2 regions of the Thalassotalea hakodatensis genome follow, and region 1 is predicted to be linked to the other one. Evidence: predicted binding sites of a transcription regulator. Region 1 holds the regulator's gene; the other holds the start of a gene.
The links. The regulator FliA, encoded in region 1, starts transcription of late flagellar genes. The targets are predictions, from matches to a motif close to CTAAAGNTNNNNNNNNNNNNGCCGATA.
Positions count from the first base shown of each region.

Region 2: QUE72_RS09150 (cytoplasmic protein) is a predicted target of FliA. The motif match lies at 2,228-2,254, and genes of this name have one in related genera.

Region 1 is NZ_AP027365.1:966,169-970,385, forward strand. Features, by position in the region: gene flhF (flagellar biosynthesis protein FlhF) at 1-901, shown strand, start outside; gene QUE72_RS04160 (MinD/ParA family protein) at 934-1,776, shown strand; gene QUE72_RS04165 (RNA polymerase sigma factor FliA) at 1,791-2,513, shown strand; gene cheY (chemotaxis response regulator CheY) at 2,561-2,944, shown strand; gene QUE72_RS04175 (protein phosphatase CheZ) at 2,972-3,715, shown strand; gene QUE72_RS04180 (chemotaxis protein CheA) at 3,729-4,217, shown strand, end outside.
Region 2 is NZ_AP027365.1:2,111,255-2,115,471, reverse strand. Features, by position in the region: gene QUE72_RS09175 (Bax inhibitor-1/YccA family protein) at 1-551, shown strand, start outside; gene tusD (sulfurtransferase complex subunit TusD) at 617-994, shown strand; gene tusC (sulfurtransferase complex subunit TusC) at 991-1,353, shown strand; gene QUE72_RS09160 (hypothetical protein) at 1,358-1,636, shown strand; gene QUE72_RS09155 (TusE/DsrC/DsvC family sulfur relay protein) at 1,639-1,971, shown strand; gene QUE72_RS09150 (cytoplasmic protein) at 1,989-2,186, opposite strand; gene QUE72_RS09145 (glyceraldehyde-3-phosphate dehydrogenase) at 2,302-3,750, opposite strand; gene QUE72_RS09140 (DUF2989 domain-containing protein) at 3,905-4,217, shown strand, end outside.

The sequences.
Region 1 (4,217 bases):
TGAAATGTCTTCTATTCGTCAATTACTTGAGCATCAAATTTCCGGTTTGATGTGGCAAGATATGGCACAAAAAAACCCTGCTAAAGCCCTATTGGTTGACCGTTTAATGGCAATGGGGATTACTGAAAATGTTGCTGACCAGATCGCAAGCTATTTACCCAATGTTGAAAATGAGGAAGATTCATGGCTACAAGCTAAGCAATTGTTAGCGAGTCAATTATATACAACAAATAATGAAATTATTCACCGTGGTGGTGTGGTATCGCTAGTAGGGCCAACGGGTGTAGGGAAAACAACGACCGTCGCAAAATTAGCTGCACGTTTTGCTCAAATTCATGGTGCCGATAAAGTCGCCATGATTTCTACAGACAGTTACCGAATTGCAGGCTTCGAACAACTAACTACTTATGGACGCATCATTGGTTGTCAGGTTAAGCTTGCCAAAGATGGCGCGGCACTTGATACGCTATTACAACAGTTCTCAGATAAAAAATTAGTGCTCATTGATACCGCAGGTATGGGGCAGCGTGATATGAGATTAAACGATCACCTTACTACCCTGATTGCGAATTCTCGTGTTAGAATTCGAAATTACTTAGTATTGTCAGCCAATACCCAACAACGTGTTATGCAAGAAAACGTTGAACGCTTCAAAAAAGTACCGTTGGCGGGGTGTATTTATACAAAGCTAGATGAAAGTTTGAGCGTTGGTGAAATAATTGCAACATCTATACAAAATGGCCTCGCAATAGGGTATCTTACTGATGGACAAAGAGTTCCAGAAGATATTAAAGTTGCAAATGCTGAAAAGTTAGTTACGCTTGCAGATAGGCTTGCAACAAAATTGAATGGTCACAACTCGTGGCGCCCTACCTCTGCTTCTATGGCAGTTGGCATGTAAATTATTTTTGATGTTTAATTAGAGTGATGTAAATGATTGATCAGGCAAGTGGCTTAAGAAAAATGCAACAGCAAAATCAAATTAAAGTCATAGCAGTTTCTGGTGGTAAAGGGGGAGTGGGTAAAACCAATGTCTCGCTTAATACGTCTATTGCCTTAGCTCAACTTGGAAAAAGAGTACTAGTACTCGATGCTGATTTAGGCTTAGCCAATGTTGATGTAATGCTTGGTTTACGTGTAAAACGTAATTTATCACATGTTATGTCAGGCGAGTGTGAACTCGACGATATTATTATTGAAGGCCCTGCAGGAATTAAAATCATTCCCGCAACTTCTGGTACTCAGTCAATGGTTGATCTTACGCCATCTGAACATGCTGGATTAATTCGTGCTTTTAGCGATATGCAAACGCAATTTGATGTGCTCATAGTTGATACCGCAGCAGGTATTTCAGATATGGTATTGAGTTTTGCTCGCGCGGCTCAAGACGTGTTATTGGTTGTTTGTGATGAGCCAACCTCAATCACCGACTGTTATGCGTTAATGAAATTACTCAGCCGTGACCATGAAGTATTTAAGTTTAAAGTCGTTGCTAATATGGTAAGAAGTCCGAAAGAAGGGCAGCAGTTATTTGGTAAGCTTTCAAAAGTTTCTGAGCGTTTTTTAGATGTTGCGCTTGAGTTAGTCGGTGTCATTCCTTTTGATGAAAACATTCGTAATGCAGTTAGGAAGCAACAAGCTATTGTAGAAGCTTTTCCTGATTCTCCAGCAGCCAGAGCATTTAGAGCGTTAGCTCAAAAAATAACTAAGTGGCCAGTGCCAAACCATGCTTCGGGGCACTTAGAGTTTTTTATTGAACAGTTAATTGAAAACTAATTCGAAGGTAAGCAATTTTGGGTAAAGCCAGTGCATACGGTTCGCAAATTGATAAAACGGCATTGCTCGAGCAGCATAGCAGTTTAGTAAAGCGTATCGCTTATCATCTACTCGCTCGTCTGCCTGCTAGTGTGATAGTTGATGATCTTATTCAATCGGGCATGATTGGTCTATTGGAAGCGGCAAATAACTTTGATAACACCAAAGGGGCTAGCTTTGAAACCTTCGCGGGTATACGTATTCGTGGCGCAATGCTCGATGAGATACGTCGTGGTGATTGGACCCCCAGATCAGTACATAAAAACAGCAGAATGGTCAGCGAAGCCATAAAAAACTTGGAAGCAGAGCTAGGCAGAGATGTTTCTGATATTGAAGTGGCTGAAAAACTTGATATTTCGCTGAATGAGTACCATCATATTCTTAACGAAGTAAATGGCGGCAAAATCATCGGTATTGAAGATTTAGGTGTCAATGAAGATGCTGTTTCAAGCTTTGAAGATAAAAACAATACTGATCCATATCAAAATATAGAACATGTAGTGTTTAAAAAGTCATTGGCAGAGTGCATTACTACTTTACCAGAGCGAGAAGCTTTAGTACTGTCTCTGTATTACGACGAAGAATTGAATTTACGCGAAATTGGTCAAGTGCTCGATGTTAGTGAGTCGAGAGTTAGCCAGATTCATAGCCAAGCATTACATCGATTAAAAGCCCGTATGCAATCTTGGCAAAGTTAAGTACAATATATTTATAAGCATTTAGAATTAAGTCCCTGGAGGGTGCCTTGGATAAAAATATGAAAGTACTTGTTGTTGACGACTTTTCAACAATGAGACGCATCGTAAAAAACTTACTACGTGATTTAGGGTTCACTAATATTCAAGAAGCAGATGACGGCAGTACAGCTTTACCTATGCTTAAAGAAGGTGATTTTGATTTTGTCGTTACTGATTGGAATATGCCAGGGATGCAAGGTATCGATTTACTCAAAGCGATACGAGCAGATGCAAGTTTGTCGCATATACCTGTTTTAATGGTAACAGCTGAAGCGAAGAAAGAACAAATCGTGATGGCTGCGCAAGCGGGTGTTAACGGTTATATTGTGAAGCCTTTTACTGCAGCAACGTTAAAAACTAAGCTTGATAAAATTTTTGAGCGTTTAGGATAATAACGAGTTGCCACGTAAGGACGTTGCATGAGTATAAATAACGGTGTCCATGTTTCATTGGAACAGGCAAAAATGTTGGTTGAATATTTAGAAACCGATCAACAAGATAAAGCAGATGAATTAATTGCCGAAATTCAAAACCCGATTAATTCCGAGTTATTTGCCGAGATTGGTAAGTTAACCCGTCAACTTCATGACTCATTGATGAATTTTCAGTTAGATTCGCGATTGAATGATTTAGCGACAGCAGATATTCCTGATGCAAAAGAACGATTAAATTATGTGATCAGTCGTACAGAAGATGCAGCCAACAAAACGATGGATGCGGTTGAATCTATCTTTCCTGTTGTTAATACCATTCAACACCAAATTAGCACAGTTAAACCGCTGTGGAATAAACTGATGCATAATAATTTAGATGTCGGTGAGTTTAAATCTTTATGTCATGATATTGACGTGTTACTGAAAACTTCAGAACGTGAAACTGAGCGTATGCATGGTTTAATGACTGATGTATTAATGGCGCAAGATTTCCAAGACTTAACCGGACAAGTGATTCGAAAAGTGATTGATCTGGTTAGAGAAGTAGAAGATAGCTTAATTAATATGTTGACGGCTTTTGGTGTCACAAGTGAAAGTATGCAGGGCACGGGTAAGCCATCGGTTGGCGAAAACCTCGTTGAAGGCCCAATTGTTAATAAAGATAATCGAGATGACGTAGTTGCTGATCAAGACGATGTTGATGATCTTTTATCAAGTTTAGGATTCTAATAGGAGTTGCTGGATGTCATACGAAGCAGATGAAGAAATTCTTCAAGATTTTCTAATCGAAGCAGGTGAAATACTTGAAAGCTTATCTGAGCAACTTGTTGAACTAGAAAACGATCCAGATAACGCAGATCTATTAAACGCTATTTTTCGTGGCTTTCACACGGTAAAAGGCGGTGCGGGTTTCTTATCATTAACTGAACTTGTAGATGTGTGTCATGGCGCTGAGAATATCTTTGATATTTTGCGTAATGGTCAACGAAGTGTAACACCTGAACTTATGGATGTTATTCTGCAAGGGTTAGATACGATTAATGATATGTTTGCCTTGGTGCAAGCCCGTGAAGAACTGATTCCTGCCGACCCAGCATTATTAGCAGAATTACATCGTCTAAGCTCTCCCGAAGGCGCAGAACCAGTTGCCGCAACACCTGAAATGCCAACACAGGTCGTATCAACAGACACATCAAGCAATGATGCTTCATCAGACGAAATGTCTGAAGAT
Region 2 (4,217 bases), 1.1 Mb from region 1:
CCGGTGTTTCTATGGCCATGGGCTTGTCTCATATGGCTGGCTTAGTCATGACATTAGTTGCATTCGGTTTACTGTTTGTTGTTAATAAACAAGCTGACAAAGCAAGCGGTATCTTTTGGATATTTGCTTTTACAGGTTTAATGGGTGCCTCTTTAGGCCCTATCCTTAACTACTACCTGTCAATGGCAAATGGCGGTAGCATGATAATGCAAGCACTTGGTGGTACAGCCCTTATCTTCTTTGCTTTGTCTGGTTATGCATTAACAAGTAAGAAAGACTTCTCATTCATGGGCGGCTTCTTAATGGTTGGCCTACTTGTTGTTATTGTTGCAGCTATTGCAAATATCTTCTTTGCAATTCCTGCATTGTCATTAGCATTAAGTGCAGCCATTATTATGATAATGTCTGGTTTGATTTTATTTGATACCAGTAGAATTATTCACGGTGGCGAAACTAACTATATTCGTGCAACCGTAGGTTTATACCTTAATATATACAATATTTTCACTAGCCTATTACATTTATTAGGTGCATTTGGCGGCGACGATTAAATTTGTCTGAAAATTTGTTTATAATAAAAAGCCTCATTTAACGAGGCTTTTTTTATGAGGTTAATGTGAAAAAAATTGCGGTTATAATTACTACTCCACCAACAAGTCATTTAACTAAAACTGCATTGCAGTTTGTCAAAGATGCTGAAGAACAGTATAACGTGATAGGTGTATTTTTTTATCAATCTGGAGTGCTTAATGCTGCTCGCAATATCGACATTGCCAGTGATGAAGTTAATATAGCCGTTAGCTGGAGTACATTTGCTCAAGAAAGTAAAATTCCCATGCATTTATGTAGTACCGCCGCTGAGCGTTTTGGTTTAACCTGTTACCTTCAAAATGGCCAACCTGCAAAAGATACCCTACAAGATGGCTTCCAACCTTCTGGGCTCGGTGAATTAGTTTCGTTAATGAATAACGCTGATAAAGTAGTGCAATTATGACAAATAAAACATTAGCAATCCTTAACCAAACTGCACCATTTAGCCACTCTTCGGCAAAAGATTCGTTAGATATTGCATTGATTATGGGAAGTTATGAACAACCTACTTGTTTATATTTTCATGGAGATGGTGTTTGGCAGTTAGTTGATGGCACTCAACCCGAGATACTTGGCATTAAGAATTTTTTAAAAACGTTTGAGGCGTTTTCTTTTTACGATATCGAACACATTTATGTCTGCAAACAAAGTTTAGTACAGCGTGGATTAAAAGCGGTAAAAAGCTTAGCGGGTATAACACTATTAGATGAAGCAGAGTTTGCCGCGTCTTTAAAACAACACCACTTTATTTTGAATTTTTAATCTTATGTCGACATTACATTTAATTAGAGGATCTGCGTTAAATAACAATTTTGATCATTATCAATCACTCGTTAGTGTAGATGATGACGTTATTTTAATGGATGATGGCTGTTACAACGTTAATATCCTATGGTTAGTCACTCTTCCTACCAAGCGTATTTTCGTGGTGACAGAGCACATGCAAGCAAGAGGATTAACCGCACCAGAAGGCGTGATGGAAATAACCGCTAAACAACTACCAAAACAACTATTTAAGCATACAAACAATATTACCTGGAATTAGCAATGACAATTGAATTCAACGGCAAAGCAATTGATTTAGATAAACAAGGGTATTTATTAAATGTGCATGATTGGAATGAGAATATCGCGAGTCAATTAGCAATAAAAGATGGTGTTACTTTGTCTGAAAACCATTGGGAAGTCATACGTTTTGTACGTGAGTTTTACCTAACATACAACACATCACCAGCAATTCGTGCATTAACCAAAGCAATGAAGATTGAGTTTGGTGAAGAGAAAGCAAATAGTCGATATCTGTATCGGTTATTCCCGGATGGGCCAGCAAAACAAGCAACAAAGTATGCAGGCTTACCTAAACCTGCACGCTGTATTTAACGTAGAACGTTTATCATTTAAGCTTTAACATTGATATTATGGCCGCTATTTCCTACTGGTGTTTGCGTGTTGATGACGCTCGATTCAATTAATTTTAACGCCATTTGTCCTTCTAACGCTTGTTGATCATTTGCTTTCTTAGCCACAATAACGCCACCGCCTTTAGTGGTATTTTGTTGAACAGCATCAACCGTGTTTGAAATTGTTATTGACATAAAACCTCTCTTCTAACGACTACGTTTACTAACCATTTCTTTATCGACTGTAACTCAATTTTCTTGATTAAAAAAGGCGCAATTAAGCGCCTTTTTTAAAATCTATGACTATCAACTATTTACTCGGTAATGTAGGAACGTTGATCCCTGCCATTTCGTGCATTACACGAACAACCTGGCAGCTATAACCAAACTCATTATCATACCAAACATATAAAACTGCTCGGTCATCTTCAACAATCGTTGCTTGTGAATCAACCACACCAGCATAACGAGAGCCCACGAGATCAGTCGAAACAATTTCAGTTGAAGCGGTATAATCTACTTGGTTTTGTAGATCAGAATTTAAAGAAATATTACGTAAATAATCATTTAACTCTTCAGTTGTTGTTGTTTCTTTTAAATTTAGGTTCATTATCGCCATTGAAACATTTGGCGTAGGCACACGAATCGCATTACCTGTTAATAAACCTTTTAATTCTGGTAAAGCTTTAGCAACTGCTTTTGCTGCGCCCGTAGACGTGATCACCATGTTCAACGGCGCACTTCGGCCACGACGAGGTGATTTATGATAGTTATCGATTAAGTTTTGGTCATTAGTATAAGAGTGTACTGTTTCAACATGGCCATTTTTAATACCGAAACGATCATTTAGTGCTTTTAAAACAGGAGTTATTGCATTGGTTGTACAACTTGCTGCTGAAATAATTTTATCTTCCGCCAAGATCATATCTTGGTTTACACCGTAAACGATATTTTTGATATCACCTTTTGCAGGGGCTGTTAATAATACTTTTGAGGTACCCTTTGATTGCAAGTGTTGGCCAAGACCTTCTTCGTCACTCCAAATACCCGTGTTATCAACGACTAAAGCATTATTAATTCCATATTTAGTGTAGTCAATTTCAGCAGGTGATTTCGCATAAATCACTTGTATAAAAGCACCATTTGCCTTTATTACATTATGCTCTTCATCGATAGTAATACTGCCGTTGAATGCACCATGTACAGAATCACGGCGTAATAGACTTGCACGCTTTGCTAAATCACCATCTTTACCCGGACGAATAACAATAGCACGTAAACGTAGTTTAGAGCTTGGCCCCGTACGTTCTATTAATAAACGAGCAAGTAAACGACCAATACGGCCAAACCCGTAAAGTACAACATCACGTGGCTCTTCTTCTTGTACGTTTTTACAAATCTGAGTTAATTCTTTTTCAAGAAATTGTTCAATTGATACACCATTGGCCTCACCTTTAAATAAATACCGGTAAGCAAGTTTACCAACATCGATGCGGGCCGGTGCTAAAGACATTTTTGTTAATGCTTCTATAAAAGGAAAGCTTTCACGCAATCTAAGTTTGCTTTCTTCATGTAACGCTACCGACTTATGCGCTTTGATAATATCAATAGCAGAAGCATTTACCAAAGGACGACCATAAACGGTGATTTCTATACCTTTATTACGAAATAGCTGCCCTATAATAGGTTGCATGTTTTCCGCGAAAGTTTGGCGTTCTAGCCAACTTGTTTGATACTGTTCCTCTAAATGAGAAGTCATTGCTTAAACCTTTTTATTTCAGTCAATTGAACCACGTACTATTATTAATTATAGTGTTAATTAATAATAGTGAATTGCGGCGCGTATTGTAATCGAATATGAAAGTTTTCTCTATAGATTACATAATATTTGTCGCAACATAATGGATTTACCAATGATAATTCGTTACCTAGTTGTTTTTACAGCTTTTTTATATCTTTCCGCCTGTGATTCTGGCCCTAATTTTGCCACATTATGTAAAGAAAACCCTGAGATTTGTGAAGAGTTTACTGAAGATTCTTGGTGTAAACGTGAGCGAATTGCGGTAGGAGTCGCTAACGTGGAAGCAAAACTATCACCAAATAATGACTTACCAAAATTTAATCAACTAATTGCTTACGAAGGTTATGAGAAGTGTATTTCGCATGCAGCAAAAATTGAACATATAAAGTTAAAAGAAAAGAAAACACGCCGCATTAATAATATGA